DNA from 2 places in the Streptomyces sp. NPDC059010 genome. Region 2 is predicted to be linked to the other one. Evidence: riboswitches for the same ligand, from Rfam matches in the RefSeq annotation. Region 2 holds a riboswitch; the other holds the start of a gene.

Region 1 (5,753 bases), on a different contig from region 2:
CTGACGACCGCGTGACGGGTGTGACGCCATGACAAGGGGCTCCGCCCGGCCGCACATGGCTGGGCGGAGCCCCTTCAATCAGCTGTCCCGTGACCGTCAGCCCTCGTAGGCGTCCATCGGCGGGCAGGAGCACACCAGGTTCCGGTCGCCGAAGGCCTGGTCGATCCGGCGCACCGGCGGCCAGTACTTGTCGGCGGCCGACACTCCGGCCGGGAACACGGCGTCCTCACGGCTGTACGCGTGCTCCCACTCCCCGCCCAGCGCGTCGGCGGTGTGCGGGGCGTTCCGCAGCGGGTTGTCGTCGGCCGGCCACTGACCCGCCGCGACCTTCTCGATCTCCGCACGGATGGCGATCATCGCGTCGCAGAACCGGTCGAGTTCGGCCAGGTCCTCGGACTCGGTCGGCTCGATCATCAGCGTCCCGGCCACCGGGAACGACATCGTCGGCGCGTGGAAGCCGTAGTCGATGAGCCGCTTGGCCACGTCGTCGACGCTCACTCCGGTCGCCTTGGTCAGCGGCCGCAGATCGATGATGGACTCGTGCGCGACGAGGCCGCCCGGGCCGTTGTAGAGCACCGGGTAGTGCGGCTCCAGCCGCTTGGCGACGTAGTTGGCGGACAGCACGGCCACCTGCGTGGCCCGCTTGAGCCCCTCGCCGCCCATGAGCCGGACATACGCCCACGAGATCGGCAGGATCCCGGCGGAACCCCAGGGCGCGGCCGAGATCGGGCCGACGCCCGTCTCCGGCCCGGCGGCGGGCTGCAGCGGGTGGTTCGGCAGATACGGCGCCAGGTGCGCCCGCACACCCACCGGGCCCACTCCCGGACCGCCACCGCCGTGCGGGATGCAGAAGGTCTTGTGCAGGTTCAGATGCGAGACGTCACCGCCGAAGTGCCCCGGCTTGGCAAGCCCCACCAGGGCATTGAGGTTGGCGCCGTCGACGTACACCTGGCCACCGGCCTCGTGGACCTGCGCGCAGATGTCGGCGACATGCTCCTCGAACACTCCGTGCGTCGACGGGTACGTGATCATCAGCACCGACAGCTCGTCGCGGTACTGCTCGATCTTGGCCCGCAGATCGTCGACGTCGATCTCGCCGTCCCCGGCGGTCTTCACGACGACGACCTTCATGCCGGCCATCACGGCGCTGGCGGCGTTGGTGCCGTGCGCGGAGGACGGGATGAGGCACACGGTCCGCTGCTCATCGCCGTTGGCCCGGTGGTACCCGCGTACCGCGAGCAGCCCGGCCAGCTCACCCTGCGACCCGGCGTTCGGCTGCAACGACACCTTGTCGTAGCCGGTGACCTCGGCGAGACGTTCCTCCAGCTCACGGATGAGCGTCAGATAGCCCTGCGCCTGCTCGGCGGGCGCGAAGGGGTGCAGCTGCCCGAACTCCGGCCAGGTGACCGGCTCCATCTCGGTGGTCGCGTTGAGCTTCATCGTGCAGGACCCCAGCGGGATCATGCCGCGGTCGAGCGCGTAGTCCCGGTCGGCCAGCCTGCGCAGGTAACGCAGCATCGCCGTCTCGGAACGGTACTGGTGGAAGACGGGGTGCGTGAGGTACTCGTCGCCGCGCAGCAGCGCACCCGGCAGCGTGTCCTCGGCCTCCGCGTCCAGCGCGTCGATGTCCCCCTCGACCCCGAACGCCGTCCATACGGCGCCCAGGCAGGCCCGCGTGGTGGTCTCGTCGCAGGCGATGGACACGTGGTCGGCGTCGACTAGACGCAGGTTCACGCCGTTCTGCCGGGCAGCGGCCACGATGTCGGCGGCCTTCGAGGGCACCCGCACGGTGAGCGTGTCGAAGTAGGAACCGTGCACGACCTCGACGCCGCCGGCCGCGAGCCCCGCGGCGAGGATCGAGGCGTACCGGTGGGTCCGCCGGGCGATGCCCTTGAGCCCCTCGGGCCCGTGGTACACGGCGTACATCCCGGCCATCACGGCGAGCAGCACCTGAGCGGTACAGATGTTGCTGGTCGCCTTCTCACGCCGGATGTGCTGCTCACGCGTCTGCAGGGCCAGCCGGTACGCCTTGTTCCCGTCGGCGTCCACCGACACGCCCACGAGCCGCCCGGGCAGGCTGCGCGCGAACTTCTCCTGTACGGCCATGTAGCCGGCGTGCGGCCCACCGAAGCCCATCGGCACACCGAACCGCTGCGTCGTCCCCACGGCGATGTCCGCCCCGAGCTCACCGGGCGACTTCAGCAGCGTGAGCGCGAGCAGATCGGCGGCCACGGTCACGAGGGCGCCGAGCTCATGGGCCTGGTCGATGACGGCCTTGATGTCCCGTACGACACCGGAGGCGCCCGGGTACTGCAGGAGCACGCCGTTGATCTCACGCGAGGCGACCTCGGCCGGGATGCCCTCGCTGAGGTCGGCGACGACGACCTCCACGCCGGTCGGCTCGGCGCGGGTCTCGATCACGGCGATGGTCTGCGGAAGCACATCCTGGTCGACCAGGAACAGCCCCTTCTTGTTCTTGCCCATACGCCGGGACAGGGCCATGGCCTCGGCGGCGGCGGTTCCCTCGTCGAGCAGGGAGGCCCCGGAGGTCGGCAGCCCGGTGAGGTCGGCGACCACGGTCTGGAAGTTCAGCAGGGCCTCAAGCCGCCCCTGCGAGATCTCGGGCTGGTACGGCGTGTAGGCGGTGTACCAGGCCGGGTTCTCCATGACATTGCGCAGGATGACCGGCGGCGTGAAGGTCCCGTAGTACCCGAGCCCGATCATCGAGTCCAGCACCTGGTTGCGATCGGCGAGCGACCGCAGCTCGGCCAGCACCTCGGCCTCGGTACGCGCCCCCGGCAGGGCAAGGGAATCGGCGTTCTTGATCACATCCGGCACCGCGGCGGCCGTGAGCTCGTCCAGCGAGCCGTATCCGACGTGGGCGAGCATCTTGGCCCGAGCCTCGTGATCAGGACCAATATGACGCTGCTCGAAGGGGATCCCCTGTTCGAGCTCGGAAAGCGGAATGCGATGGGCGGTCATTACGGAGGCCTCCTGGTCTGACACGACCTTCGAGGGGCACCACGGTGCGGGTACCCGTACGGCCTCCCCCTCTGTCATCTCAACCTGAGAGCTTCACCGGGTCTGCCCGAGGGCGCCCGGCTTTCACCGTCGGTGAGAGCGGAAGCCGTCGACACCCGCCCTGCTTTCCAGAGTGACCTCGTCCGTGCGGTACGTGAGCCTGAGAGATTCCGGGGAGGATTTGCTCCTTCGGCGCCTCCGATGATGTCCGGAGGACTCTCCCGCACGGGGTCAGCAGCCGCTAGAAAGCCTACCAGCGAGGTCAACGCACGGACCTTCGAGTGGCCGCTCTCACCAATCTGCCCTTTCGTTGTGCTTACGGATGAGTTGCGACCAAGTGGAGGGCCCGTGCAGACCGACATCGATCCGCGCAATCTGATCGGCCGCAAGGCCTTCGACCGCAACGGCACCAAGATCGGCACCATCGACGAGGTCTATCTCGACGACGCGACGGGAGTACCGGAGTGGGCGGCCATACGCACCGGCCTGTTCTCCCGGGACGCCTTCGTCCCCCTGGAGCCCAGCGAGCTGGTGGAGGGCACCCTCCACGTCCCCTTCGAACGCGCCCTGATCAAGGACGCCCCCGACTTCGGCGTAGGCCGCCACCTCTCCCCCGAGCAGGAACTCCAGCTCTACCACCACTACGGCCTGGACGTAGTGGCCCCGCCCCCACCCCCCGACCGAGACTTCGGCAACCTGGCAGGCCCCGAATCCCCGGACAACAACAACCCCACGACCCCCCACCGCTGAGGCTCCACGGTGCTAGGCCCCACACCGCTAAGCCCTCACAGTGCTGGGGCCCCACACCGCTGAGGCCCCACACCGAGGGCTCCCGTTCACCGGCCCCACCCCCAGCCGGCAATGCCGCCAACAGCCATACCCTCAAGCCGACCTCACCCACATCCGCCCCACCCACCAGGCCACGCCGCTGAGCCACAACCGAAGCCGACCCCGCCTCATAGCGGGCACCCACCTACCAGGCGTGGCCACCCCTACTCCACATCGACGACCAGCCCGGGTACCAAGGCGACCAGCCCGGCTGCCCAGCAGAGACCCACCCACCACACGACACCAGCAGCCGCCGAGGCAGCCGCGCCCCAACACACACCGCAGAGCCGACACACCCACCCAACCCAGCTGCGGGCAGTCGTGCCGCTGGGGCGGCACGGGTGGGCGCAGCGGCACCCCGCAAGCGCGGGCGAGCGTCCCACCCCCTCAGCAACCCCAACGCCGGGCGAGCCACAACCAACCCCACGCCCACCAAGCCCCCACAACCACGCGCCTACCCAGACACCGCAGGCGCCTCCCCCACGCCCCCACCATCCGCTCCCGCACTCACAACCCCACCAGCCCCAGATCCCCCAGAGCTCCCAGATCTCCCAGATCCCACCACCGTTCCAGGCCCCCCAGATCCCGCCTCCACCAACGGCAACGGATCCGCCGCCTCCAACCCCGGATCATCAACCCGAAACGTCCGCACCCGCCCCGGCTCAGACCCAGGCGTCTCAAACCGCACAGTCACCCGCCCCAGCCCACTCCCCTGCACCCACCCATGCCCGTACTCGGCATGCCGCACATCGTGCCCCGCGACCCACCGCCGCTCGACAGGCACAACCTCCCGCTCCTCCGCAGGCTCCTCGTGCTCCCCCTCCCGCTCCCCCTCGCCCTCCCTCGCATGCTGCTCCCGCTCCCCAGCCGCCTGCGCGAACAGATCCTCCTGTGTGTAGTCGGCGAGCCCGCTCACCCCGACCCCCAGCAGCCGCACGCCCCCCGTCGTGTCCACGGAATCCAGCAGCCGGGCAGCAGCCTCCCGCACGACAGCCGGATCATCCGTGGGCCCCCGCAACGTCTCGGACCGAGTCAACGTCGAGAAGTCGTACCGCCGCACCTTCAGCACAATGGTCCGCCCGGACAATCCCGCCCCCCGCAACCGCCGCACACAACGGTCGGCGAGCCGCTGCACCTCCATCCCCACCCGAACCCGATCGTGAATGTCCACGTCATACGTGTCCTCGACCGACACCGACTTGGCCTCCCGCTCGGCCACCACGGGCCGATCGTCATGGGCCAGCGCCATCGCGTGCAGCGCATGCCCATGCGCCTTCCCCAGCAGCCGTACGAGCTCGTCCTCCCCCGCCTCGGCGATCTCCTCAACCGTGTGGATCCCGGCCCGCCGCAGATGGTCCCCCGTCGCAGGCCCCACTCCCGGCAGAATCCGCACGGACATAGGCCCGAGCAACGCCCGCTCGGTCCCCGGCTCGATCAGCACCAGCCCATCCGGCTTGGCCTCCTCAGAGGCGATCTTCGCGAGCATCTTGGACGCGGCCAGCCCCACCGACCCGGCAAGCCCGGTAGCCGCACGTATGTCGGCACGCAGCTTCGCCCCCACCAGCCGCGCAGACCGCTCGTCCCAGGCCGCTTCCCCGGCCTCCAGATCCACGAACGCCTCGTCCAGGCTCAGCGGCTCCACCAGCGGCGACAACTCCCGTAGCAGCCCCATGACCTGATCGCTGATGTCACGGTAGATCCCGAAGCGCGGCACGAGATACGCGGCATTCGGCGCCAGCCGACGCGCCTGTCCCATGGGCATCGCCGAGTGGACCCCGAAGACCCGAGCCTCGTAGGACGCGGTGGCGACCACTCCACGCGGCCCGAGCCCGCCCACGATCACGGCCTTCCCGCGCAGGCTCGGCTTGGATGCCTGCTCCACCGAGGCGTAGAAGGCATCCATG
Region 2 (5,753 bases):
CGGTCGAGGTAGTGCCGCTCGCGCTCACGTCTTACCGCCCTTTCGGGAAATTTGGCTGTGCGCCCAGCTTAGGCGCTCCGCTGGGAGAGCCGGAGGGAGCTCGGGACTTGATGTGGTGTGCCGTCTGCGGGCTCGTTGTGGCTTGTCGCGCAGTTCCCCGCGCCCCTGAAGGGGCGCTGCCCCAAAGGGGCGTTACCAGTCCCGCTACAAGTCCCGCTGGTAAAACGGGCGGACCTTGTGGCGCATCCACTCGATCACCGGGTCCTGGGCCACGTCCAGGAGGACGAGGTTGACCGGCCACTGGACCGGGGTGCGGCCCAGGGCGCGGGCGAGGGCGTCCATGGGGGCCGCGCGCAGGTCGCCCTCCCTCTGGGAGAGTTCGACGCCTATGAACATCACCGGGGTGGCCGTCTCGATCGCCGCGAGGCAGCGGCGGGCCGTGGCCACGACGCCGGTCCCGGCGAACTCGGCGGACGCCGTCGCGAGGAAGTCGACCGGCTCTTCCTGCCAGTCGGGTTCGTAGAGCCGGACGCGGCCGCCGGAGGTGAGGCCGTCCAGCGGGGTGCGGCCCACCCGGCAGAGCTCGGCGACCGCCGCCGGGGGCAGCGGGACACCGACCACGCCGTCCGGGTTCAGGGCGATGCCGATCTGCGGGGGCAGACCGCGGGCGAACTCCACGGCGGGGGCGACGGTGTACGACATGTGGGAGCCGACGACCTGGCGGAACTGTTCCTCGGAGCTGAAGACCGGGACGTACGCCTGGCCCTCGATCTGAACCGTGGGCAGGTCCAGCGGGCCGCTGTGCGGGCCGCCGCCGCCGGGCAGGGGCACCCAGATGAAGCTGCGGCCCAGCACCTCGACGATCCGCCCGCCGGCCGAGGGCAGGCCGAGGGAGGCCGAGAGCACCTCCTCCAGCTCGTTGCCGGGCCAGCCGCCGTGCGGGTGGAGGTGTGTCTGTGCCGGGAAGTCCGCGGGAAGATCCGCCGGGAAGTCCATCTGTCTGACCGCCTGCTGTGAACCACGTCTGAGACCCAAGAGGCTAGCCGGTGCCGGCCCCGCTCTGCGCTACGGCCGGTCATCCCGCGCACGACCGGTCAGCGCGTGCCCCCGGGGCGGTCAGCCGGTGAACCCGATCCGGCGCAGTACGTCCGCCGCCGAGCGGTCGATCAGGACCGCAGAGTTGCAGCCCTGGGGCAGATGGCCCTTCTCCACCGAGCGCAGGAGGCGGGCGGCCGCCGTGCGGTGCCGAAGGAAGGCGTAGCGGGAGACGCCTCGGCCGCGCTCGCGCTGGCCCTCCAGGGCGGTGCCGGGGGTGACGTCGAGGAGGAGCAGGTGCAGGGTGCCGCCGCGGCGGTGGGCCTCGCGGGCCAGCCAGGCGCGCACCCAGGCCTGGGTGCCGCAGTCGTGCACGACGACGCCCTTGCCGGAGCGCAGGGCGCGGCGCAGTCCGGTGTAGTGCGCGAGGCGGACCAGGGGGCGGTAGACGGCGTAGGGGAGGAAGCCGGGCATACGGGCGGCCCAGCGGTCCCGGGTGTCCTGGGAGTCGATACGCAGGCCCTTCACGGTCCGCCGCATCAGCGTGGACTTGCCGCTGCCGGGCAGACCGGTGACCACGACGAGGTCCTCGGGGCCGAAGAGCAGGGCGTGCGGACTGTGGCCGGAGCGCTCGCGCAGATCGCGGACCACGGGTGCGTGGAGCGTGCCGCGGGCCTCGACAGCGGGGGCAGTGGGCTGCTTGGGCAGCGCGATGCCCGAGGTCGTCGCGTACGCCGTGGTGCGCTTCACCGTCATCGTCCTCCTCCGGGGTCAGGAGTCCCTTCCCCACTGAGCGTAAAGAGAAGGTAATGGATGATCTCTCGCATTTTCGTTCGCTTACTGCCACAACCCGGTTACAGACACGGCCCTGCCGAAGCCGGGCCGGGCGTGCAATGATGTCCGCGCCAACTGCATACCGGCCGTTTGAATCCGCGCGGGAGAGTCCCCAGCAGTCCATCGCTGGGGCGCCGAAGGAGCAAGTCCCTCCCTTGAATCTCTCAGGCCCCGTTACCGCGCGGGCGAGGCACATCTGAAAAGCGGGCCACCCCTCTGTCCTGGCGAAGAGGCGTGGCTCCACCCAAGGTGCAAGCCGTGATCGTCCCCGTGGCGGTCGTGGCGAACCTCTCAGGTTCCGATGACAGATGGGGAGGAACGACCTCGCCCGTCATGCCTTTGGAGACCAACGACCGATGAGCAGCACCGCACCCTCTGAGCAACGCCGTACCGCGCTCGATGCCCTGCATCGCTCGCTCGGCGCGACGATGACCGACTTCGCCGGCTGGGACATGCCCCTGCGCTACGGCTCCGAGCGCGACGAGCACAACGCCGTACGGACGCAGGCCGGGCTCTTCGACCTCTCCCACATGGGCGAGATCACCGTCACCGGCCCGCAGGCCGCCGCCCTCCTGAACTTCGCCCTGGTCGGCAACATCGCCTCCGTCGGCCTCGGCCGCGCCCGCTACACCATGATCTGCCAGGCCGACGGCGGCATCCTGGACGACCTGATCGTCTACCGGCTCGCCGAGACCGAGTACCTGGTCGTGGCCAACGCCTCCAACGCCCAGGTCGTCCTCGACGCCCTGGTGGAACGATCCGCCGGCTTCGACGCCGAGGTCCGCGACGACCGTGACGCGTACGCGCTGATCGCCGTACAGGGCCCCGAGTCCCCCGGCATCCTCAAGTCCCTCACCGACGCCGACCTCGACGGTCTGAAGTACTACGCCGGTCTGCCCGGCACCGTCGCCGGTGTGCCCGCGCTCATCGCCCGCACCGGCTACACCGGCGAGGACGGCTTCGAGCTGTTCGTGAAGCCGGAGCACGCCGTCGAGCTGTGGCAGGCGCTCAGCAAGGCGGGCGAGGGCGTCGGCCTGGTCCCGTGCGGGCTGTCCTGCCGGGACACGCTGCGCCTGGAGGCGGGCATGCCGCTGTACGGCCATGAGCTGACGACCTCGCTCACGCCCTTCGACGCCGGGCTCGGCCGGGTGGTGAAGTTCGACAAGGAGGGCGACTTCGTGGGGCGCGCGGCGCTGACCGAGGCCGCCGCCCGTGCCGAGGCCGCCCCGCCGCGCGTCCTGGTCGGCCTGATCGCCGAGGGGCGTCGCGTCCCGCGCGCCGGGTACCCGGTCGTCGCCGGCGGCGAGGTCATCGGCGAGGTCACCTCCGGTGCCCCCTCCCCCACGCTGGGCAAGCCCATCGCCATGGCGTACGTCGACGCGGCGCACTCGGCGCCGGGCACGGCGGGCGTCGGTGTGGACATCCGCGGCAGCCACGAGCCGTACGCGGTCGTGGCGCTGCCGTTCTACAAGCGACAGAAGTAGAGAGACTGGCCCAGAGGCAGTCCGGCAGTGGCCCGTGCGTGACCCTGCGCACATTTCCGCTGCTCACACACGTTTCCAGCAGTACCCCATTCATCACCACTCCCGCGCGTACAGGAGAATTCAGGCCATGAGCAACCCCCAGCAGCTGCGCTACAGCAAGGAGCACGAGTGGCTGTCGACCGCCGAGGACGGCGTCGCGACGGTCGGCATCACCGAGTTCGCGGCCAACGCGCTCGGCGATGTCGTCTACGCCCAGCTCCCCGAGGTCGGCTCGACCGTGACCGCGGGTGACACCTGCGGTGAGCTGGAGTCGACCAAGTCGGTCTCCGACCTGTACTCCCCTGTCACCGGTGAGATCACCGAGGTCAACGAGGACGTGACGAACGACCCGTCGCTGGTGAACTCCGCCCCCTTCGAGGGTGGCTGGCTGTTCAAGGTACGTGTCACGGAGGAGCCGGCCGACCTGCTCTCCGCCGACGAGTACGACGCCCACACCGCCGGCTGAGGAGCAGCACCCCCTATGTCTGACATGCCTGACAAGACTCTTCTGAACGCACCCCTGCACGAGCTGGACCCGGCCGTCGCGGCCGCGCTCGACGCCGAGCTGGAGCGTCAGCAGTCCACCCTGGAGATGATCGCCTCCGAGAACTTCGCGCCCGTCGCGGTGATGGAGGCGCAGGGCTCGGTCCTGACCAACAAGTACGCCGAGGGCTATCCGGGCCGCCGCTACTACGGCGGCTGCGAGCACGTCGACGTGGCCGAGCAGATCGCCATCGACCGGGTCAAGGAGCTGTTCGGCGCCGAGTACGCCAACGTCCAGCCCCACTCCGGGGCCTCCGCCAACCAGGCCGCCCTGTTCGCCCTCGCCCAGCCCGGCGACACCATCCTGGGGCTGGACCTGGCGCACGGCGGCCACCTCACCCACGGGATGCGGCTGAACTTCTCCGGCAAGCAGTTCCACGTGGTCCCCTACCACGTGGACGACTCCGGCCTGGTGGACATGGCCGAGGTGGAGCGGCTCGCCAAGGAGCACCGGCCGAAGGTGATCATCGCGGGTTGGTCGGCGTACCCGCGGCAGCTGGACTTCGCGGAGTTCCGGCGGATCGCCGACGAGGCCGGGGCGTTCCTGTGGGTGGACATGGCGCACTTCGCCGGGCTGGTCGCGGCCGGGCTGCACCCCAACCCGGTCGAGCACGCGGACGTGGTCACCTCCACCACCCACAAGACCCTGGGCGGGCCGCGCGGCGGCATCATCCTGGCCAGGCAGGCGTTCGCGAAGAAGCTGAACTCCTCGGTGTTCCCGGGCTTCCAGGGCGGTCCGCTGGAGCATGTGATCGCGGCGAAGGCGGTCTCCTTCAAGGTCGCCGCCTCGGAGGAGTTCCGGGAGCGTCAGCGGCGTACGGTCGAGGGCGCGAGGATCCTCGCCGAGCGGCTGACCGCCGGCGATGCGCGGGCGGCCGGGGTGAACGTGCTCTCCGGCGGCACCGATGTGCATCTGCTCCTGGTCGACCTGCGCGCCGGCGAGCTGGACGGGCAGCAGGCCGAGGACCGTCTGCACGAGGTCGGCATCACGGTCAACCGCAACGCCGTCCCGAACGACCCGCGTCCGCCGATGGTGACGTCCGGCCTGCGTATCGGCACCCCGGCGCTGGCCACCCGCGGCTTCACCGCCGAGGACTTCACCGAGGTCGCGGACGTCATCGCCCAGACACTCAAGCCGTCCTACGACGCCGCCTCGCTCAAGGCCCGGGTCAAGGCCCTGGCCGACAAGCACCCGCTGTACCCCGGTCTGAACAAGTAGTTCCTTTTTGTGGGGTGTCCCGCACACTGGTCAGTGAGCGGGCGGGGCACCCCGCAGAACTCTCTGCACCACCCCAATTGAGGAGTCCCCGTGGCCATCTCGGTCTTCGACCTGTTCTCGATCGGTATAGGTCCGTCGAGCTCCCACACGGTCGGCCCGATGCGAGCGGCTCGTATGTTCGCCCGTCGGCTGCGCAACGAGGACGTGCTGTCCCGCGTCGCGTCGGTCCGGTCCGAGCTGTACGGCTCGCTCGGCGCGACCGGGCACGGCCACGGCACGCCCAAGGCGGTGCTGCTGGGCCTGGAGGGCGCCTCGCCGCGCACGGTGGACGTGGAGGGGGCGGACGAGCGGGTCGAGGACATCAAGTCCGCGGGCCGGCTCCGGCTGCTCGGCGAGCACGAGATCCCGTTCTCCTTCGACGACGACATGGTCCTGCACCGCCGCAAGGCGCTCCCGTACCACGCGAACGGCATGACGCTGTGGGCCTACGACGCACAGGGCGCCGAGCTGCTGTCGAAGACGTACTACTCGGTCGGCGGCGGCTTCGTCGTGGACGAGGACGCGGTCGGCGCGGACCGCATCAAGCTGGACGACACCGT

Evidence for each region. A riboswitch is a leader RNA that binds a small molecule or an ion and turns the genes downstream of it on or off. The one in region 2 is predicted to bind glycine.
Region 1: it holds a riboswitch for glycine, as region 2 does, so the genes downstream of both, gcvP (aminomethyl-transferring glycine dehydrogenase) here and gcvT (glycine cleavage system aminomethyltransferase GcvT) in region 2, are expected to answer to the same signal.

What each region holds. Positions count from the first base shown of each region.
Region 1 covers NZ_JBHYJA010000054.1:9,039-14,791, reverse strand. The annotation lists gene ACFWYS_RS39570 (molybdopterin-binding protein) at 1-15, shown strand, start outside; gene gcvP (aminomethyl-transferring glycine dehydrogenase) at 97-2,982, opposite strand; glycine riboswitch at 3,160-3,255, opposite strand; gene ACFWYS_RS39560 (PRC-barrel domain-containing protein) at 3,370-3,771, shown strand; gene ACFWYS_RS39555 (DNA polymerase IV) at 4,304-5,753, opposite strand, start outside.
Region 2 covers NZ_JBHYJA010000002.1:305,262-311,014, forward strand. The annotation lists partial or broken gene ACFWYS_RS03540 (hypothetical protein) at 1-28, opposite strand, end outside; gene ACFWYS_RS03545 (enhanced serine sensitivity protein SseB) at 205-996, opposite strand; gene ACFWYS_RS03550 (AAA family ATPase) at 1,117-1,791, opposite strand; glycine riboswitch at 1,961-2,059, shown strand; gene gcvT (glycine cleavage system aminomethyltransferase GcvT) at 2,226-3,353, shown strand; gene gcvH (glycine cleavage system protein GcvH) at 3,481-3,858, shown strand; gene glyA (serine hydroxymethyltransferase) at 3,883-5,154, shown strand; gene ACFWYS_RS03570 (L-serine ammonia-lyase) at 5,245-5,753, shown strand, end outside.